Regions from separate parts of the Paraburkholderia sp. JHI2823 genome, predicted to be linked through region 1. Evidence: predicted binding sites of a transcription regulator. Region 1 holds the regulator's gene; each other region holds the start of a gene.
The links. Region 1 encodes HrcA, which represses chaperone genes, less so after heat shock. Its sites were predicted from a motif close to TTAGCACTCNNNNNNNNNGAGTGCTAA; they were not measured.
Positions count from the first base shown of each region.

Region 1 (9,672 bases):
CGCTCACGCGCGCGCGCTTCTCGGCCGGCGACGCAGCGATCGGCAGCGCCTTCGAGGCGATTCGCGAGCAGGTTCTGACGACGCCACGCGACGCCGCGCCGCTCGCCGCCGAAATCGTGGCGATGCGCCAGCGCGTGGAGGACGGCCATCCGAACCGTACCGAGCTATTCGATCTGAAGCACGACCGCGGCGGCATGGTGGACATCGAGTTCCTGGTGCAGTACTGGGTGCTGCTGCACGCCGCGCAGGATCCCGAGCTGATCCGCAATACCGGCAACATCGCGCTCCTGCGCGAGGTGTCGCGCTTCGGGCTCATGAGCGAGGAGGAGGCCGAGACGATCGGTTCGGCGTACCGGCTGTATCGCAAGCTGCAGCACCAGTTGCGGCTCGACGGCATGGAGAAGGCGCGTGTCGATCCCGCGCGCGTGGCGCGCGAACGCGACGCGGTGCTGGCGTTGTGGAAGCGGGTGTTCGGGGAGCGGGGGGTGGGTTAGGGCAAGCGCGCGCTGGCCGGTTTCAGATGATCCCGGCCTGCCTATCCATTTCTTCGAGTTCAGCGAATACCTCACCGGCAGGCGTGAAGTTTCCTGCTTCGATTTGCCTTCGCCCATGCTCCAGCAGGGCCAGAAGCGCGAGCGTTTGCTCTGTGCTGCCGCGCGCGTTTTCGCCCGGTGCATTGGCGCTATTCTGCGTTTCGTCGTTTAGCGATTCCATTGCAGTTGTTCCTCCCCGTAGTGGCCCTCAAGCCGCCAGCATCTCCTTCGCGTGCCGCCGGGTCGTCGCGGTGATCTCGAGGCCCCCGAGCATGCGCGCGACTTCTTCCACGCGGCCGCCCTTGTCCAGCGGCAGGACGGCCGAGACCGTGCCGCCATTGCCGTCGCCGGATTTCGACACCTGGAAGTGGTGATCGCCGCGCGCCGCGACCTGCGGCAGGTGGGTGACGCATAGCACCTGACGCGCGCGGCCGAGCTGATGCAGCAATCGCCCCACCACTTCGGCCACGCCCCCGCCGATGCCCGTGTCGACTTCGTCGAAGATCAGGGTCGGCGTCGGGCTCGCCGCGCTGGCGATGACGGCGAGCGCGAGGCTGATGCGCGCGAGTTCGCCGCCCGAGGCGATCTTCGCGAGCGGGCGCAGCGGCACGCCGGCATGGCCCGCCACGCGGAACTCGATCTGCTCCAGACCATGCGCGCCGCCGATGGGCTCGCCATTCGAGCCGCTGCCGAGCGCCACGAGCGCGACTTCGAAGCTGCCGCCCGCCATCGACAGCTCCTGCATGCCCTGCGTGACCGCCGCGCCGAGCGCTTGCGCGGCCTTGGCGCGCGCCTTCGAAAGCTCGCGCGCCTGCCCGAGGTAGGCGTCCTGCGCTTTCTGCGCGGCGGCGCGCAGGCCGTCGAGATCGGATGCGGCGTCCAGCGCGGCGAGCTGCTGGCGGCGCGCCGCGTGTTCGTCGGGCAGCGTCTCGGCGTGCAGACGGAACTTGCGCGCCGTTGAATGGAGCGCGTCGAGGCGCCGTTCCACCTGCGCGAGCCGCTGCGGATCGAGATCGAGACGCTGCGCGTAATGCGAGAGCGAGTAGGCGGCTTCCTGGATCTGGATCGCGGCGGGCTCGAGCGCGGCCAGCGCATCGTTGAGTCCGGCGTCGATTTCGGCGAGGCCGCGCAGCTTCGAGAGAATCGAGTTGAGCTGCGAGAGCATTGCCTCGTCGGATTCGGAGAGTGCCGCCAGTGCGCCCTGCACGCCTTCGATCAGGTTCGCCGAGTTCGAAAGCCGCACGTGCTCCGCGTTTACCTCTTCCCATTCGCCGGGCTGCGGCGCGAGCTTGTCGAGCTCGGCGAGCTGCCATGCGAGGCGCTCGCGCTCGAGCTGCAGCTCGCGGTCGCGCGACATGGCGCTTTGTAGCGCGAGACGGGCGTCGCGCGCCTCGCGCCAAGCCCGCGTGACGGCGGCGGCGAGATCGGTGAGGCCCGCGTGCGTGTCGAAAAGCTCGCGCTGCGCGTCGGGGCGCATGAGCAACTGGTGCGCGTGCTGGCCGTGGATGTCCACGAGCATCTCGCCCAGCTCGCGCAACTGCGCGAGCGTGGCCGGCGTGCCGTTGATGAAGGCACGCGAGCGTCCGCCGCTGTCCACCACGCGCCGCATCATGACGCTGTGCTCGCCGTCGCCGGCATCGACATTCGAGAGCGCCTGTTCGTCGAGCCAGAGCGCCACGTGCGGCGGCACGTCGAACTCGGCGGTGATGTCGGCGCGGCTCTCGCCCGTGCGTACGACGCTCGCGTCGGCGCGCGTCCCGAGCGTTAGCGCGAGGGCGTCGATCAGGATCGACTTGCCCGCGCCCGTCTCGCCGGAAAACACGGTGAAGCCGCTATCGAATTCGAGGTCGAGCGCCGCGACGATCACGAAGTCGCGAATCGAGAGATGGCGAAGCATGGCGTCTGGTTCTGCTTTTTGGGTTGGCGTGGGTTACCGGTGCCTGCTGGCTGTATGGGAACGGAAGTGTGGGCATCGATGGAGCGGCGCGCATGTGCACACCGCGCGGACCGGGCGCGCTCTTCCTGTCTCGGCTTGCCTTAATCCTCCGGATCGTCCTGCAGCGAGGGGTGCTCATTCCAGTGCAGCTTCTTGCGCAGCGTGCGGTAGTAGCTGTAGCCGACCGGATGCAGGAAAGGCACCGTGTGGCGCGAGCGGCGCACCTCGATCACGTCGCCCAGTTCCAGCGCCGTGAATGACTGCATGTCGAAGTTCACGTTGACGTCGCGCCCGGCCACGATCTGGATGCTCACTTTGCAGTCGTCGGGCAACACGATCGGGCGGTTCGAAAGCGCGTGCGGCGCGATCGGCACGAGCACGATGCCTTGCAGCTGCGGATGGAGGATCGGCCCCTGCGACGAAAGCGCATAGGCGGTGGAGCCCGTGGGCGTCGCGACGATCAGACCGTCCGAGCGCTGGTTGTACATGAAGCGGCCATCCACGTTCACGCGCAGCTCGGCCATGCCTGAGAAGCCGCTGCGGTTCACAACCACGTCGTTGAAGGCGAGCGCGTGGTAGATCGGGTCGCCGTCGCGCGTAATGCGCGATTCGAGCAGCGAGCGCTCCTCGCGCTCGAACGAGCCGGCCAGCAGCTGCGGCACGATCTCCTGCATCTCCGAGAACGCGATGTCGGTGATGAAGCCGAGCCGCCCGTGGTTGATGCCGATGAGCGGCGTGCGGTAGGGCGCGAGCTGGCGGCCCATGCCGAGCATCGTGCCGTCGCCGCCGAGCACGACGGCCACGTCCGCGCGCGCGCCGATCTCGGCGGGCTGCAGCGCGGGATAGCCTTGCGCGCCGACTTCCTCGGCGGTCTGCGCTTCGAACACGACCTCGAAGCCGCGCTTCGCAATGGTCTGCGCGAGCGCCATCAGCGGCTCGGCGATGCCCGGCGTGTTGCTGCGCCCAACGAGCGCAACGGTCTTGAACTGGCTCTGGATCTTCTGGATCTGCATGCCGGCATTACACCATAGTCAGGTCGCGAAAAGAACCTGGCGCGGGCCGCGAACGGGCCGCCGGGCCTTGTGCGCCGCGCCTTCCAGCCCGAAGCCGGTGACACGGCGATGACAACGGGCAATGCCGTGCGCGACGGCGCGCGTCCCGGCACGGTCCGGGCCTTGCGCGCTTCGGTTGAATGCACGGCCGCCGGCAGGCCGGAACGCCTGGCCCCCGCGCCACGGGCTTGCCGCCGGGACTGCGCTGGCTGCGCACTCGCGGCCAACCCGCCATTAGGCTAAAATTTTCAGTCATGCTAGATCCCCGCGCACAAACCCTCCTCAAGACGCTGATCGAGCGTTACATCGCCGAAGGTCAGCCGGTCGGCTCGCGCACGCTGTCGCGCTATTCCGGCCTGGAGCTGAGCCCGGCGACGATCCGCAACGTCATGTCGGACCTCGAGGAACTGGGTCTCGTGTCCAGCCCGCACACCTCGGCGGGGCGGGTGCCCACGCCGCGCGGCTATCGCCTGTTCGTCGATACCATGCTCACCGTCGAGCCCAGCTCAGACGACGCCCTCACGCGCGCGGTGAAGACCACGCTGCGCCCCGGCGAGCCGCAAAAGGTCGTGGCAGCGGCGGCCAGCGTGCTCTCGAACCTCTCGCAGTTCGCGGGCGTGGTGCTCACGCCGCGGCGCAGCCACGTGTTCAAGCAAATCGAGTTCATGCGCCTGTCCGACAAGCGCATCCTGCTCATCATCGTGACGCCCGAAGGCGACGTGCAGAACCGCATCATGGCGACGCAGCGCGACTTCACGCCCTCGGAACTCATCGAGGCCTCGAACTACATCAACGCGCATTTCGCGGGCCTGTCGTTCGACGAAGTGCGCCGCCGCCTGCGCGAGGAAATCGACGCGCTGCGCGGCGACATGACCTCGCTCATGCACGCGGCCGTGACCGCGAGCACCGAAGAACCCGAAACCGGCGACACCGTGCTGATTTCCGGCGAGCGCAACCTGCTCGAAGTCGCCGATCTTTCGTCGGACATGGCGCGCCTGCGCAAGCTTTTCGACGTGTTCGACCAGAAAACCAGCCTCCTGCAGTTGCTCGACGTCTCGAGCCACGCGCAGGGCGTGCAGATCTTCATCGGCGGCGAGTCGAACCTCGTGCCGATCGAGGAAATGAGCGTGGTGACCGCGCCCTATGAAGTGAACGGCAAGATCGTCGGCACGCTCGGCGTGATCGGGCCGACTCGCATGGCGTACAACCGCGTGATCCCGATTGTCGATATCACCGCGCGCCTGCTGTCACTCACGCTGAGCCAGAACTGAGCGCCCCACCGGGCGCCAAACTGCGCGCCGCCGGGCACACCCGCCTTTGAGAAGATCATCCCCGAAAGCGGCGTCGAGCGCCATCGGCCGAATGGCCAAAGTGGACCCAACCGGGACCAACACACCGCGCCTGTCTGCGTGAGCCGCAACCGCGCGAGAGGGCGGTCCCCGATTCCCACGGTTGGCCCGCCAGGGCCGCCCGCTATAATGCTTGTTTCGTGCAACCGTTGCTGCGCGTTCTCCGCGCGGCGCCACTGATCGCCTATGCGTTTCGACCTGGAGCGGCCTTCGCAGTCCGCCGCGGCGCATCGCGTCGCCGTGCTGCTCATCAATCTGGGCACGCCGGACGCGCCAACGCCGCGCGCCGTGCGTCGCTATCTGGCGCAGTTCCTCTCCGACCCGCGCGTGGTCGAGATCCCGGCGCCGATCTGGCAAATCATCCTGCGTGCCGTGATCCTGCCGTTTCGCGCCCGCTCGTCGGCGAAGAAGTACGCGGCGGTCTGGACGCCCGAGGGCTCGCCGCTGCGCGTGTACACGCAAAAGCAGACCGACGGCCTGCGTCATCTGCTGCAGATCAACGATTACGCCGTCCTTGTCGATTACGCGATGCGCTACGGCACGCCCGACATCGCGGCGATATTGAACCAACTCAAGCTTGCGGGCGCGGAACGGATCCTGCTGATGCCGATGTACCCGCAGTATTCGGCGTCGACCACGGCTACGGCATTCGACGCGGCATTCGCCGCGCTTCGCCGCATGCGCAACCAGCCGGAAATCCGCACGGTGCGCGGCTATCACGACCATCCGGCGTATATCGCGGCGCTCGCGGCCCAGGTGCATCATTACTGGCAAACGCACGGCAAGCCGGATTTCGCGGCGGGCGACCGCCTCGTGCTGAGCTTTCATGGCGTCCCGAGCCGTACGCTCGATCTCGGCGACCCTTACCACGACCAGTGCCAGCAAACGGCCGCGTTGCTCATGCATGCGCTGGAGCTCACACCGGTCGAATGCCGGGTCACGTTTCAGTCGCGCTTCGGCCGTGCGCAGTGGCTCCAGCCGTACACGGCGCCGACGCTGCGGGAACTGGGCGCGGGCGGCGTGCGCCGGGCGGACGTCTTCTGCCCCGGCTTCACGGCGGACTGCCTCGAAACCATCGAGGAAATCGGCATGGAAGTGCGCGACGAATTCCTGCACGGCGGGGGCAAGGAGTTTCACCGCATTCCCTGCCTGAACGCCGCGCCCGCCTGGATTGCGGCGCTCGGCGAAATCGTCGCGCAGCATCTCCAAGGCTGGTCCGTGCAGGCCGCGGCGCCCGCCGGCGCCATGACGTGACCTGAACTGCCGGTGACGTGAAGTGACGTGAGCGCGCTGCCGGAGCCGGCTGAGCGGGCTGCGCGGCCCATGGGAAACCTCTGATGAACTACAAGATTTCGACTGAACCCGGCGCGCGGCTGCGCATCGACAAATGGCTATGGGCGGCGCGCTTTTTCAAGACGCGCTCGCTCGCCTCGGATGCCGTGGGCAAAGGCCGCGTGCGCATTGGCGGCGATGCCGTGAAGGCATCGAAGGACGTGCGCGTGGGCGATCTCGTCGAAATCGAGATCGAACATGTGGTGTGGGAAGTGGAAGTGCTTGGGATTTGCGAAGTGCGCGGCCCAGCCAGCGTCGCGCAGACGCTCTATGCGGAAACGCAGGCCGGGCGCGAACGGCGCGCGGCGGAGCAGGAGCGGCGGCGACTCTTTCGCGAGCCCGCCGCCGTGCTGCAAGGCAGGCCCACGAAACGCGATCGCCGCACTATCGACAAGTTCTCACGTGAGGATTGAAGAGCGCCTCCATCGTGGCGTGCACGCCCCCGTATTCCGTCGTGTTTTCGTTCACGGCGCCCGACATGCAGATGGTCGTTGTCCCGGCGATGAGCACCAGTGCGACCACCGATATGGCAAAGGTCAGTTTCACGGTACTCCCCTTGGGATCGCTGCAAAACGGCCATTTTCAAGGCCCGGCTAGTCATCGGTTTGCGGATACCGGGCCCCTTCGGTGCGATGCGTGACTCAGGGTAAACGCGCCGCGAGCAGCATCTGTTCCTGAGTTTAGGTCAGGGTTGGCCCTTACTCAATTTCAAGTTTGCGGCGCTGCGGTAATCGTTGTAACGGGCGGTTTCCCCGCTTTGACCCTTCGTACAAAAAAGCCGCGCGAAGCCCTTGAAACAAGCGACACAGGACCCATGTGCTGTCGCAATGTACAGAGCATTCGTAGCGCCGGGGCAACGATCGGCGGCGCAGCGAACAGGGCGGCCCTAAGGCGCCCCAGGCTTTGTTCCCTTTTTCACTATTCAACGACGTTCAGCGAAATGGAAAACACGCAAGAGAACCCGACGAGCCAGAACCCCACGCCCGCGGACGAGGCGTCGCAAGCCCAGGCAGCCCAGCCGCAGGCGGCTGACGCTGCCCAGCAGGCAACGCAAGGCGGCGCGGACCAGAACGCTGCCGCGCTGGCCGAGGCTGCCCTGGCTGAAGCTCAAGCAAAGGTCGCCGAATTGCAGGACGCTTTCGTCCGCGCCAAGGCCGAGACCGAGAACGTCCGCCGCCGCGCTCAGGAAGACGTCGCCAAGGCGCACAAGTTCGCCATCGAAAACTTCGCCGAGCATCTGCTGCCGGTGGTGGACAGCCTCGAAGCCGCGCTCGCGCACAACTCCGACGACCTCGCCAAGGTCAACGAAGGCGTCGAGCTCACGCTCAAGCAACTGACCGGCGCGCTCGAGAAGGGCAAGGTCGTCGCCATCAATCCCGTGGGCGAGAAGTTCGATCCGCACCGCCACCAGGCCATTTCGATGGTGCCGTCCGAGCAGGAAGCGAACACCGTCGTCAGCGTGCTGCAAAAGGGTTATGTGATCGCCGACCGCGTGCTGCGTCCGGCGCTCGTGACCGTTTCGGCGCCGAAGTAAGCAAAAAGTAAGCGTCGCCGGCCCCGGATCCACCGATTGGGCCGCGCGATTGAAAAAAATGATGGAACGCATAGCCCAAGGCTCTTGAAATCGCCGTCCTGGGCACTTATTTGGGCAGCAGTTCCAAATTGAAGTGGACGCCAGCCGCGCACAAGGGAAAACGCGGCACGAGCATGCAGTTACCTGCGCCGCGCGAAAGCGGCGTCCGCACAGCGATCAAAATCTGGAGATTTGACAAAAATGGGCAAAATCATCGGTATCGACCTCGGCACCACCAACTCGTGCGTGGCGCTGATGGAAGGCAATCAGGTCAAGGTGATCGAGAACTCGGAAGGCGCCCGTACGACGCCGTCGATCATCGCCTACATGGACGACAACGAAGTGCTGGTCGGCGCACCGGCCAAGCGCCAGTCGGTCACCAACCCGAAGAACACGCTGTACGCCGTCAAGCGCCTGATCGGCCGCCGCTTCGAAGAGAAGGAAGTGCAAAAGGACATCGGCCTGATGCCCTACAAGATCGTCAAGCACGACAACGGCGACGCGTGGGTCGAAGCGCACGGCACGAAGCTCGCGCCTTCGCAGGTTTCGGCCGAAGTGCTGCGCAAGATGAAGAAGACCGCTGAAGACTACCTCGGCGAGCCGGTCACCGAAGCCGTGATCACGGTTCCCGCGTACTTCAACGACAGCCAGCGTCAGGCAACCAAGGACGCCGGCCGCATCGCGGGTCTGGAAGTCAAGCGCATCATCAACGAGCCGACGGCAGCGGCACTCGCGTTCGGCCTCGACAAGGCCGAAAAGGGCGACCGCAAGATCGCCGTGTTCGACCTGGGCGGCGGCACGTTCGACATCTCGATCATCGAAATCGCGGATGTCGACGGCGAAATGCAGTTCGAAGTGCTCTCGACCAACGGCGATACGTTCCTCGGCGGCGAAGACTTCGACCAGCGCATCATCGACTACATCATCGGCGAGTTCAAGAAGGAGCAGGGCGTCGACCTCTCGAAGGACGTGCTCGCGCTGCAACGCCTGAAGGAAGCCGCTGAAAAGGCCAAGATCGAACTGTCGTCGGGCCAGCAAACCGAAATCAACCTGCCGTACATCACGGCGGATGCCTCGGGTCCGAAGCACCTGAACCTGAAGATCACGCGCGCCAAGCTCGAAGCGCTGGTCGAAGACCTGATCGAGCGCACCATCGAGCCGTGCCGCGTCGCGATCAAGGATGCGGGCGTGAAGGTCGGCGACATCGACGACGTGATCCTCGTCGGCGGCCAGACGCGTATGCCGAAGGTGCAGGAGAAGGTCAAGGAGTTCTTCGGCAAGGACCCGCGCCGTGACGTGAACCCGGACGAAGCCGTGGCCGTCGGCGCCGCGATTCAAGGCCAGGTGCTGTCGGGCGACCGCAAGGACGTGCTGCTGCTCGACGTCACCCCGCTCTCGCTCGGTATCGAGACGCTCGGCGGCGTGATGACGAAGATGATCAACAAGAACACGACGATCCCGACGAAGCACTCGCAGGTGTACTCGACGGCCGACGACAACCAGGGCGCCGTGACGATCAAGGTGTTCCAGGGCGAACGCGAAATGGCGGCGGGCAACAAGCTGCTGGGCGAGTTCAACCTCGAAGGCATCCCGCCCGCACCGCGCGGCGTGCCGCAGATCGAAGTGACCTTCGACATCGACGCCAACGGCATTCTGCACGTGGGCGCGAAGGACAAGGCCACCGGCAAGGAAAACAAGATCACCATCAAGGCGAACTCGGGTCTTTCGGAAGCCGAAATCGAGAAGATGGTGAAGGACGCCGAAGCGAACGCGGAAGAAGATCACCGTCTGCGTGAGCTGGCCGACGTGCGCAACCAGGGCGACGCCCTCGTTCACAGCACGAAGAAGGCCGTGGCCGAGTACGGCGACAAGATCGACGCTTCCGACAAGGAAAAGA
Region 1 covers NZ_JAYMRY010000002.1:58,243-67,914, reverse strand. Annotated here, with positions in the region: gene glnE (bifunctional [glutamate--ammonia ligase]-adenylyl-L-tyrosine phosphorylase/[glutamate--ammonia-ligase] adenylyltransferase) at 1-494, shown strand, start outside; gene VSR34_RS02880 (hypothetical protein) at 517-714, opposite strand; gene recN (DNA repair protein RecN) at 742-2,430, opposite strand; gene VSR34_RS02870 (NAD kinase) at 2,571-3,482, opposite strand; gene hrcA (heat-inducible transcriptional repressor HrcA) at 3,776-4,792, shown strand; gene hemH (ferrochelatase) at 5,057-6,124, shown strand; gene VSR34_RS02855 (RNA-binding S4 domain-containing protein) at 6,208-6,615, shown strand; gene VSR34_RS02850 (hypothetical protein) at 6,587-6,748, opposite strand; gene grpE (nucleotide exchange factor GrpE) at 7,143-7,736, shown strand; gene dnaK (molecular chaperone DnaK) at 7,977-9,672, shown strand, end outside.

Region 2 (9,672 bases), on a different contig from region 1:
CCGAGCGTCTGGTTCGTGTTGTAGCTGCCGAAGCGCTCCACGGCCGTGATCGCGCCCGCGAACACCCACGTGACGTTGGCGAGCGGCACGGCCACGGCGATCCACGGCAGACTGCTCGTCAGCTCCTGGCGGAACACCGGTTCGACGTGCATGCCGTACGCGATGTAGAACGACGCGCACGACCACACGACGAGCCCGCCCACGATGCCGGTGCAAAGGTTGAGAAAGCACGCGCCGAAGAAGATCCGCTCGACGGCATCTCCTCCGGTGTTGCGCACCTTGGCGATCTGGTTTTCGGTGGCGAGGCTCGTGCCGAGATCGAGCAGGCTGAAGTAGCCGATCAGCGCCCACACGAGATTGATGACGCCATAGCGCTCGACGCCCAGCAGCCGGATGTAGGCCGGCACGGTCATCAGCGAGACCAGCGTCGGCGCGACGAGCCCGGCGAAGTTGATGACGATGTTGCGCAGGACGGCTTTTTCCATGAAGGTGGCGATCGATGGATCAGGAGAGTCACATGGCGTCGAGAATGGCTTGCTTGAACAGCAGCGAACCCTGCGCGCTCACGTGGTTGTCGTCCTCGTACACCGGCACGCCGTCGATCACGGCCTGGCAGGTCGCGCCCGCGCACAGGCGCGGCACGGGATCGAACACGCGCACATTCGGTATCGACGCGGTCGACTGGACGAGCTTGCGCTCGAACGCCTCGGTCTGCAGGTTAGCGGCCGCCGATGGCTCGATGCGTTCGGGGTCCGCGTAGAAGCGCGGCAGCAGCTTGCCTTCGAGCACGGGTGGGTTCTGGAAGACCACGAGCCGCGGCGTGCTCGCGGCGAGCGCCTGGACGGTGAGCGGAAGCTGGCTCGCGAGCGCCGCGCGCGAGGTGGCGAGCGTGGCACGGCCGTTAGGATCGGTGGTCACGAAGTGCGTCGCCTTCTGCAACTCGCGGAAGAGCGACCAGCCGTTGCCGTAGAGGCTCCAGCGCGCGATGTAGAACACCACGGCCGGCTTGAGCTGCCCGATGGCCGAAACGATCGGTTCGGCGAGCCCGAGGCGGCTGCAGTCGCACCCGCTTTGGGCGCCGTCGCTGCGGCGCGAGCGAGTGAGCGGCGGACAGCCGACGTGCACGAACGCCATGAGACGCATGTTGCGCTCCACGGCGATGCTATGCAGCACGGGCAGCCAGGCGCCGCCGTGCGAGTCGCCCCACACGACCATCAGCTTCCCGGTGGCGGTCGTGTTGTAGGCGGTGCAGAAGTTTTCGGCTTTCGGGTCTGCGAGATGGCAAGGCTCGGGCTGGAGCGCGATCCGCATCTGCTCGTTCTGCGAGTAGAGCGCGAAGCCGCGATTGTCGGCCGCCGCGCGCGTGGGCAGTCCGGCGCGTGCGAACAGCACCGCGCCTGCCGCGCCCAGCGTGGCCAGCATCAGGCACAGGGCACCGATCTGCCGACGATTGGCCCTTTTCGTGCGGACTGGCAGCTCGACGTAGCGGTAGGTCAGCGCGGCGAGCACGGTGCTCGCGAGCGCGAGCGCGACGCGCATCCACACCGGCACGAAGAGGCCGCCGTACAGGATGTTCGCGAAGGAGAGCAGGGGCCAGTGCCAGAGATACAGCGGGTAGCTGATGAGGCCGATCGAGACGGCCATGCGATTGCCGAGCACGCTCTTGTTGAGCCAGGCGCCTGGCCCCGCGCAGATGACGAGAAACGCGCCGACGGTTGGCAGGAGCGCGCGCCAGCCGGGGAACACGTCGTTTTCATTGATCAGCAAAACCGCTGCGACGATCAGCAGCAGGCCCGCCGCCGAGAGCATGTTCGACGCGCCAGGCCCGTGCTGTACGAGATTCGGGCGGTGCAGCAGCAGCCAGGCAAGCGTGCCGCCGATCATCAGTTCCCAGAAGCGCGAGAGCGGCGAGTAGAACGCCGCCGTCGGATTCGACACCGAGGTTACGAGGCTCAGCGCGAACGAAGCCGCGGCGATGCCGCCGAGCAACAGGGGAAAGCCGAGCCGTCGGCGGTACGCGAAGCTCGCGAGGAGCGGCCAGAAAATATAGAACTGCTCTTCCACGCCGAGCGACCACAGATGCAATAACGGTTTGGACGCGGCCGTATCGTCGAAATAGCCGGCTTCACGCCAGAGTGCGATGTTCGAGAGAAAAGTTGCGCCAGCAACGAGATGCTTGCCAAGCTGCTGGTACTCCTCGGGCATGAGCAGGAACCAGCCGGCCACGAGACAGGTGGCGAGCACGACGAGCAGCGCCGGAAAGATGCGCCGGATGCGCCGCACGTAGAATTCGACGTAGCTGAAGCGGCCGTCTTCGATGCTCTCGAAGATGATCGTGCTGATCAGGAAGCCCGAAATAACAAAGAAAAGATCGACGCCGACGAAGCCGCCGCGCAAAAGCGACGGAAACGCGTGAAAGGCCAGCACGGAGAGCACGGCGACGGCCCGCAGCCCGTCGATATCGGGCCGGTACTTCGGTGCCCGCAGGTGCTGCGGTGCCGAGCGCGTCGGGGTCGGCGCAGTTCGTGCCGGATGAGCGAGCGCATCGGCCGCTTCGCCCGCGTCGCGATAGAGCGCGCCGGCGCCCACGAGGACGCCGGACCCCTCGATGCTCGATGGCGCGCCGCCGTCGCTTGCGGAAAGAGGGGCAGCCTCGTTGGTCATTCGCATGGCGGACTCATGCTGGGCGGATCCGGTGGATGGGCAGCGCGTGCCGGCGCGCGCCGCAGGGCCGCGATTCATGACTGAAAACGGCTGTTCCTTGCTGACCCAATTGTGCCGCTGGAGCGCGGCATGCAGTGTGGCCGGGCGTACAGATACGCCGATAGGCGTCTGGTTAAATTCCCCCAACCAGGTAAGGGTTTGTCCCACACCATTGCGTTGCGCCGGTTCGCCGGTTCATTCAGGCGACGCGCCCGGGCGGCTGTCATTGTTCATTCTTGCCGCGTCATCGCATAGGGATATCCGATGGAACCTGTCGTCTTCGACGGCTGCTTTGGCTGGCTTCATCCGGCGACCGGCCGCCATGGGGTGGTCTTGTGCAATCCATTCGGCTATGACGCGCTCTGCACCCATCGTGGCTGGCGGCGTCTCGCGGAGCGACTCGCGGCCAGCGGCATGCCCGTATTGCGCTTCGACTATCCCGGCGCCGGCGATTCGCTCGGCGACGAGGAGGATCCTGGCCGCATCGAGGCATGGATCGACAGCATCGCGGGCGCGGTGCGCCATCTGCGCGAGCGCACCGGCGTCGGGCAGGTTTCCCTGTGCGGCCTGCGCCTGGGCGCGACGCTGGCGGCGCTGGCGGGCGAGCGCATCGGCGATATCGATGGCCTCGTGCTGCTCTCGCCCGCGTTGTCGGGCCGCAATTATCTGCGCGAATTGCGCGCGCATCGGCAAAGCTGGCTGAGCACGCCGGCCGGCATGTCGGCCGATCCGATTCCCGAAACGGCCGCCTATGTCGAGGCGTTCGGCTTCGGCCTGCATGGCGACGATATCGCGCGGCTTGGCGCAGTGGATCTGCGCGCCGACACGAAAGCGCCCGCGCGGCGTGTGCTGCTGCTCGACGCGAGCGACCGCGTGCGCGCCGGCGCGCTCGTCGATCATTACGCGGCACACGGCGTGGCCGTGGAGCGCCAGTCGTTCGGCGAGGCCGATCGCTTCATGGTCGAAGCGCTGTACAGCGAAGAACCCGTCGTTGCGTTCGACGCCGTGACGCAGTGGCTCGCCGATGCCCCGCCGCGCGAGGATGCATGTGCGGCTCCCGCGTTCGCGCCGCGCGTATGGGAGGAGCCGCAGCTCGCGGCGGCGGACTTTGTCGAGCAGCCCGTAATCTTCGGCGACTACTTCGGCGTGCACTGTGAGAGCGCCGCGCCGCGCGCGGATGCGCCCGCGGTGCTGTTTCTCAACACGGGCGCGAGTCACCATATCGGCGACGGGCGCATTTTCGTGCTGTTCGCGCGCCGGCTCGCGGCGCTCGGCATCACGTCGCTGAGAATGGATCTGGGCGGTCTCGGCGACAGCACGCCGGCCGCGCGTTCGGTCACGCTCGACACGATCTATTCTCAGGAATCCTGCTCGGATGCGGCGGCCGGCGCGGACTGGCTCGTCGCGCGCGGCCACGCGCGCGTGGTCGTGTTCGGCGTGTGCGGAGGCGCGTTCGTCGGGCTGCACGCGTGTGCCCAGCATCCGCATATCGTAGGCAGCTTTGGCGTGAACCTGCAGAAGTTCATCTGGGACGGCGCCGATCGCACGCCCGGAACGATGGGCCTCGCGTGCAACAGGGTGCTGCGCCAGTCGGCGCTCAGCCTCGAGAAATGGAAGAAGGTATTGCGTGGCGAGACTTCGCTGTCGCGCGTGGCGCGCGGGCTCTCGCAGCGCCTTGCCCGAACACTGACACGCCGTGTGGCGGACTTCGTCGACGCGACGACGGGCTGGTCGTTGGCCCCGAGCGAGGCGCGCCGCCTGATGCAACGCATCCACGCGAAGGGCGCCGAAGTGCGGCTCGTGTATGGCGAATACGATCTCGGCCTCGACGAACTAAAGATCCAGTTCGGCGCGCAGATGGGCGGCTTGCGCGCCTTTACGCGCGTGCGCGCCGCGGCGTTGCCGAAGCTCGATCATGCGCTGTTCACTCAGGCTGCGCGCGAAGCGGCGATGGCCGACGCGCGCCAGTGGTACTTCGAGCGCTTTTGCCAGCCGCAGTCGCAGGCGGAAGCAGCGTGGCACGGCCCGGTGCCGGTTGCGCGGCCGCGTGTGGCGGCCGAACGTGCAAGCCAGGTTACGTGCAGTTCTCATCTTGATGGAGCGCATCAATGAACTTCGAGCTTCCGCTTGACCAGATCAACCAGCGCGCGTGGAACTCGCAGGATGCGATGCGTGAATTCACGATGGGCAAGACGTTTACCGACCCTGGCGAAGAAGCCGCGTTCGACTGGGTCTACGCCGAGTGCGCCGGCGAGCCGATCCTCGACATCGGCATTGGCGCTGGCCGCACGATTCCGCTGATGATGCGGATTTCGCACAAGTACACCGGTATCGACTACACGCTGAAGCTGCTGGAACAGGCGCGTGCGCGCTTTCCGGGCCTCGATCTGCGCCACATGGACGCGCGCGACATGGCGGATCTCCCGTCGGACCACTTCGCACTCACCGCGTTCAGCTGGAACGGCATCGACTGCGTCGACTATGAAGACCGCGTTCGCATTCTCAAGGAGATGTACCGCGTCACGCGGCCCGGCGGCCTCGTGCTGTTCTCGACGCACAACCGCGAAGGCCCGGGCTTTCAGGAAACCATCTGGAAGCTGCTGCCGCGCTTTTCCCTGAATCCGTTGCGCTTCGGCTGGCGCATGCTGCGTTCGCTGCGCCTGTTTCCCGTTGCTGCCTACAACTACCTGCGGCACGTGCGATTTCATCGCGACTATCCGGGATATTCGATCAAGACCGCTGGCGCGCATTTCTTCGGCATTGTGATCGTCTATACGACGCTGCCCGAGCAGCGGCGCCAACTCACATCGCTTGGCTTCGAGATCGACGCGGTGTTCGGCAGCGGTGACGGCTTGCGCATTCCGGCGGAAAAGACCACCAGCGACGCTTTCTGGTTTCATTTCATCGCGCGCAAGCCGAGAGCGCACTAATGCCTCTGCTGCGCTGGCCGATCCGTGGAAGCACGCACAGGTCGCCACAGCGGCGCGGATCCATTGCGACTGAGACGTTGCACAATGGGAACGTTGCGTAGCGCCTGGAGACCACGGTTCGGCGATGATTGCAGCCGTATTCGGGAGAGCAACATGCACGCGAGCGTAATGCGCCACGCTGGGAGCTCCACGTCCTGTGGCGAACTGGACGAGCGGCGCTTGCGCAACGCGCTGGGCCGCTTCGCCACGGGCGTAGTGGTGATTTCCACGGGCACGGGCGACGAGTTGCATGCCATGACGGCGAACGCGTTCATGTCCGGGTCGCTCAGGCCGCCGCTGATTGTCGTGTCGGTCGGCCATCGCGCGCGCATGCACGAACGGTTGATGAGTACTCACCTCTTCGGTGTCAGTGTGCTTTCGGAGGAGCAGGAATCCCATAGCCGGCACTTCGCGGGCGAGCCGCAGAGCTGGCTGGCTCCGCGCTTCATGGAGGTCGAGGGGCTGGCCGGCGTCGCACTGCTGCATCGCGCTCTCGCCCGCTTTGCCGCGCGGGTCGTCGACCGGCACCCTTGCGGCGACCATACGCTGTTCGTCGGCGAGGTGCTTTCGTTCTCGCTGGAGGAGGACGCGCCGCTCGTGTTCTATAGCGGCCGCTATGCTTCGGTGGCGCAGGGGCGCTGAATGAGGCCACCCGAGCCTGTGTGTATCTGTACGTTCCGCACGCCAGGTCGGCGTCAGGCTCTCCGTGCACCGAGCGGGGAAGCGCAGCGATGAGTTCAAGGCTGGACCTCGAGCGCAATGACGGACGTTGGGCCGAATGGTTCGGCTGGCCGCGCAACAGGCGGTGGCTGCTGTTCAGCCTGCTTGCGCTCGCCTGTTTTGCGCTGAAGGTATGGATGACGGTGCAGAATTTCGCGCGGCTCGGCCTCTTGCACGATCAGCCGGACTTCAATTTTTTTTACTTCGCATTCGATACTGTCCACAATCATCTTACCGACATCGGGCGGCTATACGACCGGGGCTATCTGTTCGACCGTCTCGATGCGCTCGGCGTCGGCATCGACCGGCGCCGTCACGATATCTACGGGTATCCGCCGCAGTTCGCGGTGCTGCTGTCGCCGCTCGGCGCGCTGGGCCTCGGGGCCGCGAAGATCATCTGGCTCGTCTCGGGCGGCGTGCTCTTCATTGCGTCGCTGTGGATGCTCGCGGCGATATTGATGCCCGACGACCAGGCCGATGCGCGCCGGCGGTTTTTCCTGTTCTCGCTTGCGATTGGCGCGCTTAGCCACCCGCTCTATCTGGAACTGCAGTTCGGGCAATCGAACCTGCTGATCTTTTTTCTCGCGGTATCGACGTTCTATCTGCGCTATGAACGCCGCAACAGCTGGCTGGCCGGTGTGCCGATCGGCATTGCGATCATCCTGAAGATGAGTCCAGCCGCGATTGCGCTCTTCTTTCTGCTGCGCAAGGACTGGCGGCTCAATCTCTCGGCTCTGCTCGCCGCCGTAGCGGGCACCTTGCTGACGGCGGCGGTAGCGGGCTGGGATGTGCTGCTCCGCTATCCGTTCGAGTCGCTACCGGCGATGATGAAAGTCGCCGCGCGATTCGGCCCCGCGCCATGGAACAGCTCGTTTCGCGGTGTGCTCGAACGCGTGCTGGCCGACCTCGGGCTGGCCGTGCCGCACGCGCTGGTGTCGGCGGTGGTGGGCCTGTACCTGCTGCTGGTGCTCTGGGCGTTCGCGTCGGTCACCTGGAACACAAGAGCCGACCGGCATCGCGATATTGCGTGCGCCGCGTTGCTGCCTTTGATGGTGTCGCCGGTCGTCGAACGCACGCATGCGATGCTGTTGATCGTGCCCGTTCTTGCGATGACAGCGCTGGTGTGGAATCGCCCCTTGCCCGGGCCTTCCGGTCCGGAACGGGTCTGGCTCACGCGACACGTGATCGGGATCGGTGTCGTGGTGGCGATCGTCGCGATCAACCCGATATGGGTTTCTTATTATCTGGGTATCCTGGCGATGTTTTTTGTCATCGTGCGCGCACGGACATATTGACTCCCGATTGCCGTCGCACAAGGCGTGAAGAAACGCGACGAGCAGGACCTGGCATCTTGCTTGAGCGCATGATCGCGCCCGGGGCGCCTTCAGGTAGCCCTCGGCTGGCCGGCGGCCGCGGGCAGCGATGCATGCTGGCCCAACATTCGATTGGACTCCCCGAACGGGCTCTGGGCGCTGAGTCGCTGAGTGGGCGATGGCCGCGGCAAGTCTGACCCTTGAATCGACTGGCGCGTTATAGCGGCGATTGGGGATTTCACCAGGAGGCGACGGGTGCCTCCGCGCGCGGGTATTTGCTTCTCTGAAACGCTTTTCCACCTGACGTAGCGCGTCTGCAGGGCGAAGCCTTGGTGGTGGGATAGTGCATTGTTTTTATTAAAGAATTCTGCGGTTTTGCAACCCCGTTCCGGGCGCCCTGAAAGCGGCCAATGTTGCGGGTTGAACCGTTCTCGACACATCCATTTCCCCGTTCCGCCCCCCTCCTTGAATTTGTCACACCCCGTCCATATAATTAGCACTCACCGCACGAGAGTGCTAACAACTCTGGTGCTAACCGAATCTCTGGCTGGCGGTTACCGGCAGCCAGGTTTTCTTGAGTCTCTTCAAGTCCTAAATCAAGAGAGGATCTATCCATGAACCTTCGTCCTTTGCATGATCGCGTGATCGTCAAGCGCCTGGATCAAGAAACCAAGACCGCTTCGGGCATCGTGATCCCGGACGCAGCGGCAGAAAAGCCGGATCAAGGTGAAGTCCTGGCCACGGGCCCGGGCAAGCGCGACGACAAGGGCGCCCTGATCGCGCTCGACGTGAAGGTCGGCGATCGCGTCCTGTTCGGCAAGTACGCTGGTCAGACCGTCAAGGTCGACGGCCAGGAACTGCTCGTGATGCGCGAAGAAGACATCATGGCCGTGGTGAACAAGTAAGTTCAGACCACCGCACATTCATCAAGAATCCCAAGGAGTTAGAAGATGGCAGCTAAAGACGTCGTGTTCGGCGATTCCGCCCGTTCCAAGATGGTTGAAGGCGTGAACATTCTCGCCAACGCAGTGAAGGTCACGCTGGGTCCGAAGGGCCGCAACGTGGTTCTCGAGCGCTCGTTCGGCGGCCCGACGGTCACCAAGGACGGTGTCTCGGTCGCGAAGGAAATCGAGCTCAAGGACAAGCTCCAGAACATGGGCGCGCAAATGGTCAAGGAAGTCGCTTCCAAGACCAGCGACAACGCCGGTGACGGCACGACGACGGCTACGGTTCTGGCCCAGTCGATCGTCCGCGAAGGCATGAAGTACGTTGCATCGGGCATGAACCCGATGGACCTGAAGCGCGGCATCGACAAGGCCGTCTCGGCAGCGATCGAAGAGCTGCGCAAGATCAGCAAGCCGTGCACGACCAACAAGGAAATCGCGCAAGTCGGCTCGATCTCGGCAAACAGCGACACGTCGATCGGCGACCGCATCGCTGAAGCGATGGACAAGGTCGGCAAGGAAGGCGTCATCACCGTCGAAGACGGCAAGTCGCTGCAAGACGAGCTGGAAGTCGTCGAAGGTATGCAGTTCGACCGCGGCTACCTCTCGCCGTACTTCATCAACAACCCGGACAAGCAAGTCGCCGTCCTGGAAAACCCGTTCGTCCTGCTGTTCGACAAGAAGATCTCGAACATCCGCGATCTGCTGCCGGTTCTGGAACAAGTCGCCAAGGCTGGCCGTCCGCTCTTGATCATCGCTGAAGACGTCGAAGGCGAAGCGCTCGCAACGCTGGTCGTCAACAACATCCGCGGCATCCTGAAGACCGTTGCCGTCAAGGCTCCGGGCTTCGGCGACCGTCGCAAGGCCATGCTGGAAGACATCGCGATCCTGACCGGCGGCCAGGTCATCGCTGAAGAAACCGGCCTCACGCTCGAAAAGGCATCGCTGAACGAACTCGGTCAAGCGAAGCGCATCGAAGTGGGCAAGGAAAACACGACGATCATCGACGGCGCAGGCGAAGCC
Region 2 covers NZ_JAYMRY010000028.1:52,064-61,735, reverse strand. Annotated here, with positions in the region: gene VSR34_RS25830 (oligosaccharide flippase family protein) at 1-485, opposite strand, end outside; gene VSR34_RS25825 (acyltransferase family protein) at 514-2,670, opposite strand; gene VSR34_RS25820 (alpha/beta hydrolase) at 2,968-4,815, shown strand; gene VSR34_RS25815 (class I SAM-dependent methyltransferase) at 4,812-5,633, shown strand; gene VSR34_RS25810 (flavin reductase family protein) at 5,787-6,314, shown strand; gene VSR34_RS25805 (glycosyltransferase family 87 protein) at 6,404-7,687, shown strand; gene VSR34_RS25800 (co-chaperone GroES) at 8,320-8,610, shown strand; gene groL (chaperonin GroEL) at 8,656-9,672, shown strand, end outside.
Region 2: the regulator HrcA is predicted to act here: its motif matches at 8,199-8,225, upstream of VSR34_RS25800 (co-chaperone GroES).

Region 3 (9,672 bases), 240 kb from region 1:
CATCGACGTGGTGATGGCCGACACCGCAGGCCGCCTGCCCACGCAATTGCACCTGATGGACGAACTGAAGAAGGTCAAGCGCGTGATCGGCAAAGCGTTCGATGGCGCGCCGCACGAGGTGCTGCTGGTGATCGACGCGAATACCGGCCAGAACGCGCTTGCCCAGGTCAAGGCATTCGACGACGCGCTCGGCCTGACCGGCCTCATCGTCACGAAGCTCGACGGCACGGCCAAGGGTGGCATTCTCGCCGCGATCGCGCGGCAACGGCCTGTGCCCGTGTACTTCATCGGCGTGGGCGAAAAGGTCGAAGACCTCCAGCCGTTCGTGGCCGAAGAGTTCGTCGATGCGCTTCTTGGCAGCTAAAGGCGCGCTATTGTCCGGCTTTGAATGCAAGCAGGGCGTCGTTCTCGCGAACGACGCCCTTTTTTTGTGCACGCCTGAGGCTTACTCCGAATCGGGCTGCACGCCCGGCTCGGCGCGCGCGAACGCATCGAGCGTGAGCGCGTAGTCGTTGATGCGCTGAATGGTCGGGTAACGCGTCGTGTCGATCTTGAAGCGGTTCGCGTTGTAGACCTGCGGCACGAGGCAGAGGTCGGCGATGGTCGGCGTGTCGCCATAACAGAGCTTGCCCGTGCGCGCATCGCCGGCGAGCCGCTGTTCGAGCGTCGCGAAACCCGACTCGATCCAGTGGCGGTACCAGGCGTCCTTCGTCGCATCGTCGACGCCCACCGAATGCTTGAGGTACTTCAGCACGCGCAGGTTGTTCAGCGGGTGAATCTCGCACGCCACCTGCAGCGCGAGCGAGCGCACGTGCGCGCGATCGGCGGGCGACTTCGGCAGGAGCGGCGGCTCGGGGTGCGTCTCCTCGAGGTATTCGATGATCGCGAGCGATTGCTGGATCGTGTGCGCTTCGTCGTCGACGAAGGTTGGCACGATCGCGTCAGGATTGACCTGGCGGTAGGCCGGCTTGAGCTGCTCGCCGCCTTCGCGCACGAGGTGGACGGGCACGTATTCGTACGGCAGGCCCTTCACGTTCAGCGCAATACGTACGCGATACGACGCCGAACTGCGGAAATAGCTATAAAGCTTCATGCTCCTCTTGCTCCTCTTGTCTCGAATCTGGATGCGGCTTGCGCCCGGTTTGCGCCGCTCAAACGACCCGCACGGCGAATTCGCCGATACCGTCCACGCCGCCCGTCATCACGTCGCCCTTGACCACGGCGCCCACGCCTTCGGGCGTGCCAGTGAAGATCAGGTCGCCGGCCTTCAGCTCAAACAACGTCGAAAGAAACGCGATCGTGTCGGCGACCGGCCAGATCATCTGCGAAATATCTGAACGCTGTTTGTCCTCGCCGTTGACGGCGAGCCAGATCTCGCCTTTCGCGAGCTGCCCGATCTGCGAAACCGGGTGTATCGGACCAATGGGCGCGGAGTGGTCGAAGCCCTTTGCCGTGTCCCACGGACGGCCGAGTTTCTTCGCTTCGCCTTGCAGGTCCCGGCGCGTCATGTCGAGACCGAGCGCGTAGCCGTAGACATGGTCGAGCGCGCTCGCGACAGGAATGTCCTTGCCGCCCTTGCCGATCGCCGCGACGAGTTCCATTTCGAAATGCACGTTTTGCGACTGCGCGGGATACGGGAACTCGGCGGTCGAGCCGGGCGCGACGTAGAGCAGAGCATCGGCGGGCTTGGAGAAGAAGAACGGGGGCTCGCGCTCAGGATCGTGGCCCATCTCGCGTGCATGCGCCTCGTAATTGCGGCCAACGCAGTAGATGCGCCGCACCGGGAAGCGTTGGTCGCTGCCGGCCACCGGCACCGAGGCGAGCGGCGTCGGTTCGAATACATACGTCATGGGAGTTCTCCGTCTTTGTGATGGGGCGGGCGCGAGGCCCGCGGGCCAGTGGACTTGCGAGGCTCGTCAGGCGCGGCGGCGGGGCAGGCGCCCCGCCCGGAACATCCGCGAGTGTAACGCGCGACAGTGGGCATGCGCGGCGCAGCTTTCGCGCGGCCGACGGCCAGGTACGGCGGGCAAGTTGTGCCACGCTCATGCGATACTTGGCCGATCCCCATTCCTGTACGACGGCGGCCTGCTGCGTCGCGTAGCGTTTGCCGCGCTCGATGCAACCGCAATGCCGCTGAACGAACCACGCTTGCCCATGACGACCGCCGACTCCATCGACATCTTTCCCTGCGCCCGCTTCATCAAGGAGATCGGCCGCGGACCGAATGGCGCGCGCGCTCTCTCACCCGAAGACACCCGCGCGCTCTACGCCGCGATGCTCGAAGGGCGCGTGCCCGAACTGGAACTCGGTGCGGTGCTGCTCGCTTACCGCCTCAAGGGCGAGACCGCGGACGAGCTCGCAGCCATGCTGTCGGCCGCGCACGCCTCATTCGCGCCCCTCGTGGTACCGCATGGCGACTACCGGCCCGTGTCGATCCCGAGCTACAACGGCGCGCGCAAGCAGCCGAATCTCGTGCCGCTGCTCGCGATGCTGCTCGCGCGCGAAGGCGTGCCGACGCTCGTGCACGGCGTCACCACCGATCCGGGCCGCGTGACGAGCGCGGAAATTTTCGCGGCCCTGAACCAGCCCGAAGCGCGCGATCACGCCGGGATCGAGGCGCTGCTGGCCTCGCGCCGCGTGGCGTTTGCATCGATCGAGACGCTCGCGCCGCAACTCGCGCGCCTGCTCTCGCTGCGCCGGCGCATGGGCGTGCGCAATTCCACCCACACGCTCGTGAAGCTGCTGCAGCCGTTCGCCGAGCCGGGCCTGCGGCTCGTGAACTACACCCACCCGCCGTATCGCGAGAGCCTGAGCGCCCTCTTCGCGGCGCATCCGGAAGCCGCGGCGGGCGGCGCGCTGCTCGCGCGCGGCACCGAAGGCGAGGCGGTCGCAGATACGCGCCGCCAGGTCCAGGTGGACTGGCTCCACGACGGCATATGCGAGACGCTGATCGCCCCGGAGCGCTCGTCGCCTGAGGCCCCCGATGTCGATCTTCCTGAAGGCCGCGACGCCCCCACTACCGCCGCATGGATCAACGCCGTGCTGCGGGGAGAAGCACCGGTGCCCGAAGCACTCGCGCGCCAGGTCGAGACGATCAAGCGGATCGCGAAGCGCGCCTGACTTCGCCGCCCGCGCGTGCGCCGTTCGCGAAACGCGCGCAAGCGCCTTCAGCAAGCTTTTGCGCTGATCTTCGTGCATCTTCACTCGCACCTGCCGCCCATTCGCCGTTGACACATCCGCCCAACCTGGCTTACATTGGACAAATGCGTTCCTTCCCGAACACCCTCCGAATTACCTTCGGCCGTCTAGCGGCCCTATCGCTACGTCTAGCGTAAGCCAGGCGTAGCGCTGCGCGACCACCTCTTCGGTCGTGTAGTCCTCCCAAAGCAGTTCTCGCAGTACCCCAAACCCGTAGTTTTCTTACAACCTGTCGTCTCTATTCGTCCGTTTACCGCCCGGACGAGTCGCGAGGGTCAAAATGCACGTTGCATGGGCATCGTTTTCGTCGTCTTCGTTCGCAGCCGCGATGGCCACCACCATCGCCATCATTGCCGCGTTCGTCACGTCGGTTCGTTCCACCCGTTCGTCTGCAGCCGTGCCGCCCCGTCGTCAGCAAGCGAGCCGCCCGCTCACGACCGCCATCGCACACGACAAAACGAACGAGGCATGCCATGTTGCGTAATCCCGCCGAGAAGTACCGCCCCTTTCCCGCCGTCCGTTTGAATGGCCGACGCTGGCCCACGCGCACCGTCGAGCGCGCGCCGATCTGGATGAGCACGGACTTGCGCGACGGCAACCAGTCGCTCATCGAGCCCATGAACATCGCGCAGAAGACCGAGTTCTTCGAGATGCTCGTGGCGATCGGCTTCAAGGAAATCGAAGTCGGCTTTCCGTCGGCGTCGCAGACCGACTTCGATTTCGTGCGCAAGCTGATCGAGGAAAAGCGCATACCCGACGACGTGACGATCGAAGTGCTCGTGCAGTCGCGCGAAGACCTCATCGCACGCACCTTCGAAGCGCTCGAGGGCGTGCCGCGCGCCATCGTGCATCTCTACAACGCGATTTGCCCGTCGTTCCGCAAAATCGTCTTCGGGCAATCGAAGGACGACGTGAAGGCGCTCGCGGTGGACGGCACACGCATGATCCGCGAACACGCGGACAAACATCCGGAAACGCACTGGATCTACCAGTACTCGCCGGAAACGTTCAGCATGACCGAGCTCACGTTCGCGCGTGAAGTGTGCGACGCGGTTGCACAAACCTGGCGCCCGACACGCGATCACAAGATGATCGTGAACCTGCCGGCCACCGTCGAAGCCGCGATGCCCAACGTCTATGCCGACCAGATCGAGTGGATGGACCGCAATCTCGCCTACCGCGACAGCATCATTCTCTCCGTGCATCCGCATAACGACCGCGGCACCGCCGTCGCCGCGGCCGAAATGGCGCTGCTTGCGGGCGCGGACCGCATCGAAGGCTGCCTGTTCGGCAACGGCGAGCGCACCGGCAACGTCGATCTCGTCACGCTGGCGATGAACCTCTACACGCAGGGCATCGACCCAGGCCTCGACTTCTCCGACATCGACGCCGTGCGCCGCGTGGTCGAGCGCTGCAACCAGCTTCCCGTGCATCCGCGCCAACCGTACGCGGGCGACCTCGTGTTCACGGCCTTTTCGGGTTCGCACCAGGACGCGATCCGCAAGGGCTTCGCCCAGCAACGCCCGGACGCCATCTGGGAAGTGCCCTATCTGCCGATCGATCCCGCCGACCTCGGCCGCAGCTATGACGCCGTGATCCGCGTGAACAGCCAGTCGGGCAAGGGGGGCGCCACGTATCTGCTCGAGCGCGGCATGGGCTTCACGCCGCCGCGCCGCGTGCAGATCGAGTTCAGCCACGCGGTGCAGAGCGTCGCCGATACATCGGGCGAGGAAATCACCGGCGATGCCGTATGCGCGCTGTTCGCTCGCGAGTACTTCGAGACACATGCGCCGGCGGCCCACGTGGGCGCGGGACGCGCGCGCTGGGAAGGCCGCGACGTGGCGATACCGTCCGCCGCCGGCGCTGACGAGGCGCATGCGCGAGCCGTCGCCGCCGCTATCGCGGCCGTGGCCGGCGAGGGTATTGAAATCGCGTCGTTCGAGACCGCGCACACGGCCCACGGTGCGACGGCCATATTCGTCGGCGCGCGCGTGGGGGGCCAGCCTTTGCGCCACGGCGTCGGCGTCGCCGACGACGCGGTCCATGCGTGCGTGGCGGCCGTCGTCAGCGCGGTCAATCGCGCGGACTGGCCGCACGTGGATCGCCGTGCGGCGGCGTGACGTGGGGCACGCAGGAGATTCGCGCGCAACACGGAAGATCGTTCGAGTTTCAGCAGGAAAGCGGCGGCATTGTTGAGCGCCAGCGGCAAACGGGCCGCCGGCGTGCGCCTGAAACGCCTTATCCGGCGCTTCAGCGAGTGGACTTACCGGTCGTCACTCGATCGCGCAACGGGTCGCCTGCCACGCGAGCAAACGCCATTGACCGTTCTCGTGCGTCAGGATCGCCGTGTAGGCGATGGGAAAGAGCAGCGCGCCGTTGTTCGCTTCCATTTCGATGAGCACGCGCCCCGACACGACGCAGGCTTCGTTGCCCGCGTGCACCACCTCCTGCGACTGGATCTCGATTTGCCGGTAGCGCCGGCGCCCGCCCGTGATCGCGTCGATGAACTGCTGCTTGGTCTCCCGTTTGCCGTTCGTATGGACGAACGTCGCCTGGTCGGACAACAACCGGTCCAGCGATGCGCCGTCGCCGTCCACCATCGCGCGAAAGCGCTCGCGCTCCAGACCGCGAATCGCATCGATTAGTTTTGCCGCCATCGATCGAGCCCCTTGCGCGCCGGTCCGCGCGGCTCCCGCGGACCGGCGCTGAAGATTATCTCCATGCGCCTCCGCTGCAATTTATACCAGGATTTGGCGCATGGATACTTGCGATCAAAGGAGCCACCCCCATCTGGAAACGGCATGCGGGCAGCGACCCGCTGGCGATGGCCGGCCCTCCCTCGCCGCGCCCTGACGTCGCAGTGCAGCACTTTCGGCTTTGTCCGATGTCTATTTGTCGATTGATGTCCGCGCGCGGCACGTCTACCGGAATTCGCTCATTCAACCCTTTTTTCCCGCTCGGCGCCTCGAATTCGCGTTCCGGTTCTAGAGTGTTCCTTCGGACCACCCCCAGCCCGAACCTGCGCTGGCTTTCGAGCCCCGCCCCGCTTGGCGCCCAGCTTTTGGTGTAATCTATCGATACATCAATGTCGATAGAAATCGAGGAACCTTGAAGCCCTACCAGACTCCAAGTATTAGCACTCGGTAATTCAGAGTGCTAACATCCACCGTGGAGTCGCTGTCTGACTTTTTGCAAGATTCCTGAGGAGTTCGCTACGTGAGCAACGCAATGACCATGACCCTTCCGAGTACGCTGAGCCCGTCGTCGGCCAAGGCCGGGGGTTCACTGGCGCTCGCGAATGCTTCCCTGCTGCCCGGCCAGCTGGGCAACATCGACGCCTACATCCAGGCCGTGAACCGGATCCCGATGTTGACGCCGCAAGAGGAGCGCCAGTTCGCGACCGAGTTTCGCGAGCAAAACAATCTCGAGGGCGCCCGCCGTCTGGTGCTGTCGCACCTTCGCCTCGTGGTGTCGATTGCGCGCAATTACCTGGGCTATGGCCTGCCGCACGCCGACCTGATCCAGGAAGGCAACATCGGCCTGATGAAGGCCGTGAAGCGTTTCGACCCCGAGCAGAACGTTCGCCTCGTGTCGTACGCGATGCACTGGATCAAGGCTGAGATCCACGAGTACATCCTGCGCAACTGGCGCATGGTGAAGGTCGCGACGACCAAGGCGCAGCGCAAGCTGTTCTTCAACCTGCGCAGCCACAAGCAGGGCCTGCAGTCGTTCACGCCGGAGGAAATCGACGGCCTCGCGCAGGAACTCAATGTGAAGCGCGAAGAAGTCGTAGAGATGGAAACGCGCCTCTCGGGCGCCGACATCGCGCTCGAAGGCCAGACCGAAGACGGCGAGGAGTCGTTCGCCCCGATCGCCTGGCTCGCCGACTCGCACAGCGAGCCGAGCGCCGTGCTGGCCGCGCGTTCGCGCGACCGCCTGCAATCCGACGGCATTGCGAGCGCGCTGGAGGCGCTGGACGCGCGCAGCCGCCGCATCATCGAGGCGCGCTGGCTCAACGTCGAAGACGACGGTTCGGGCGGCTCGACGCTGCACGAACTGGCCGACGAGTTCGGCGTATCGGCCGAGCGCATTCGCCAGATCGAGGCGAGCGCCATGAAGAAGATGCGCACCGCGCTCGCTGACTACGCGTAAGCGCCAGTCTCGAAGTTCCCCCGAAGCCCCGTTCACCGAACGGGGCTTTTCTTTTGCGCGCGCCGCGTCTCCCGGCGTCGGGCTGACAGCGCCTGCGCACCTTCGCGACGCCCTCGCTGATTCCGCCCTAAGATGATTTCGAGGTGATGAGCCCCAGACCGCCCTGCGGTCTGGCCTCGCAACGCGTTCGGGGGCACCAACGTCATGATCCCGGCATCTGGCCAACGCCAGCGCACACCGTCGCCGCTGCGCACGCGGATCCTCCAGTGGATGCGCGGGCCGACCTTCGCGCGCGACATCGCCCTCGTTCTCGCCGTCAAGCTCGTCCTTCTGATGGCGCTCAAATACGCCTTCTTCAATCACCCGCAGGCAGAAGACATGAACATGCCGCCTGCCGCCGTCGCTCGCGCCATTCTCGACGTGCCCGCGCCAACGGCGCCAGCGCGGGAAACGCCATCGCAACGAGGGGATCGCCATGCCCACGATTGAATCAGTGGATCTTTCGCGTCTTCAGTTCGCCATCACCGCGCTTTATCACTTTCTGTTCGTGCCGCTCACGCTCGGCCTCTCCTGGATGCTCGTCATCATGGAGTCCGTGTATGTCATGACGGGCAAAGAGATCTACAAGGACATGACGCTCTTCTGGGGCAAACTCTTCGCCATCAACTTCGCGATGGGCGTGACCACCGGCCTCACGATGGAGTTCCAGTTCGGCACCAACTGGTCGTACTACTCCCATTACGTAGGCGATATTTTCGGCGTGCCGCTCGCCGTGGAAGGACTCGCGGCCTTTTTCCTCGAATCGACCTTCGTCGGGCTGTTCTTCTTCGGCTGGAACCGTCTGTCCAAAGGCGCGCATCTTCTCACCACGTTCCTCGTCGCGCTCGGCTCGAATCTTTCGGCGCTGTGGATTCTCATCGCCAACGCGTGGATGCAGAACCCCGTCGGCGCGGAATTCAACTACGAAACCATGCGCATGGAGCTCACCAGCCTGTTCCAGGTGATCTTCAACCCCGTCGCGCAGGTGAAGTTCGTGCACACGGTGTCGGCCGGCTATGTGACGGCCTCCATGTTCGTGCTCGGCATTTCGTCGTGGTATCTGCTGCGCCGCCGCGACGTGGAGTTCGCGCTGCGCTCGTTCGCCATCGCCGCTGGCTTCGGACTTGCCTCGACGCTGTGCGTGCTGCTGCTCGGCGACGAATCAGGCTATACCGACGGCGAAGTGCAGCAGGTCAAGCTCGCCGCCATCGAGTCCGAATGGGAGACCTCGCCCGCCCCCGCCCCGTTCACGCTGTTCGGCTTGCCCAACCAGCGGGAGGAGCGCACCGACTTCGAGATCCGCATTCCGTGGCTGATGGGCATCATCGCCACCCGCTCGCTCGACACACCGGTGATTGGCCTGAAGGACCTCATGGGCCGCGCCGAGGTGCGCATCCGCAACGGCATGCTCGCCTACGCCGCGCTACAGAAGATGAAGGAAGGCACCGCCGACACAGCATCGCGCAACGTGTTCGACGCGCACAAGGCCGACCTGGGCTACGGCCTGCTCCTGAAACGGTTCACGCCGAACGTCGTCGACGCCACTTCCGAGCAGATTCGGGCCGCGTCGAGAACGGCAATCCCGCCTGTCGCGCCCGTGTTCTGGTCGTTCCGTCTGATGGTGGGTCTCGGCATCCTGTTTCTCGGGACTTTCGTGCTCGCCTTCTGGTTCTGTGCGCAGCGCTCGCTGCTCAAAGGCAGCCGGCGCTGGTTCCTGCGCTGGGCCCTGCTGGCGATTCCGCTGCCCTGGCTCGCGGCCGAATTGGGCTGGGTCGTCGCGGAACTCGGCCGCCAGCCGTGGACCATCGCCGAAGTGCTGCCCACCCGTCTCTCGGCTTCGAGCCTCGCGCCCGGCGACGTCATGCTCAGTATCGGGGGCTTCGTGTTTTTCTACACGCTGCTCTTCATCATTGAGATCACGCTGATGTTCAAGTACGCGCGCCTCGGCCCTTCGTCGCTGCATACGGGCCGTTACCACCACGAGCAGAACGTGGCCGAAGTGACCCGCAGCAGCAACGTCGCCTGACGCGCCCGCGAACGCCAAAAGGAACCACACCATGGACTATGACACGCTCAAATTGATCTGGTGGGTGCTGATCGGCGTGCTGCTGATCGGCTTTGCGCTTACCGACGGCTTCGACATGGGCGCGACCGTCCTGCTGCCCTTCATCGGCAAGACCGACGAAGAGCGCCGCATCGTCATCAACACGGTCGGCGCGACCTGGGAGGGCAACCAGGTCTGGTTCATCACGGCGGGCGGTGCGATGTTCGCCGCCTGGCCGC
Region 3 covers NZ_JAYMRY010000002.1:297,525-307,196, forward strand. Annotated here, with positions in the region: gene ftsY (signal recognition particle-docking protein FtsY) at 1-364, shown strand, start outside; gene maiA (maleylacetoacetate isomerase) at 446-1,093, opposite strand; gene VSR34_RS03900 (fumarylacetoacetate hydrolase family protein) at 1,152-1,850, opposite strand; gene ybiB (DNA-binding protein YbiB) at 2,155-3,120, shown strand; gene leuA (2-isopropylmalate synthase) at 3,672-5,318, shown strand; gene VSR34_RS03915 (nuclear transport factor 2 family protein) at 5,472-5,855, opposite strand; gene rpoH (RNA polymerase sigma factor RpoH) at 6,415-7,350, shown strand; gene cydP (cytochrome oxidase putative small subunit CydP) at 7,555-7,839, shown strand; gene VSR34_RS03930 (cytochrome ubiquinol oxidase subunit I) at 7,826-9,415, shown strand; gene cydB (cytochrome d ubiquinol oxidase subunit II) at 9,447-9,672, shown strand, end outside.
Region 3: the regulator HrcA is predicted to act here: its motif matches at 6,332-6,358, upstream of rpoH (RNA polymerase sigma factor RpoH).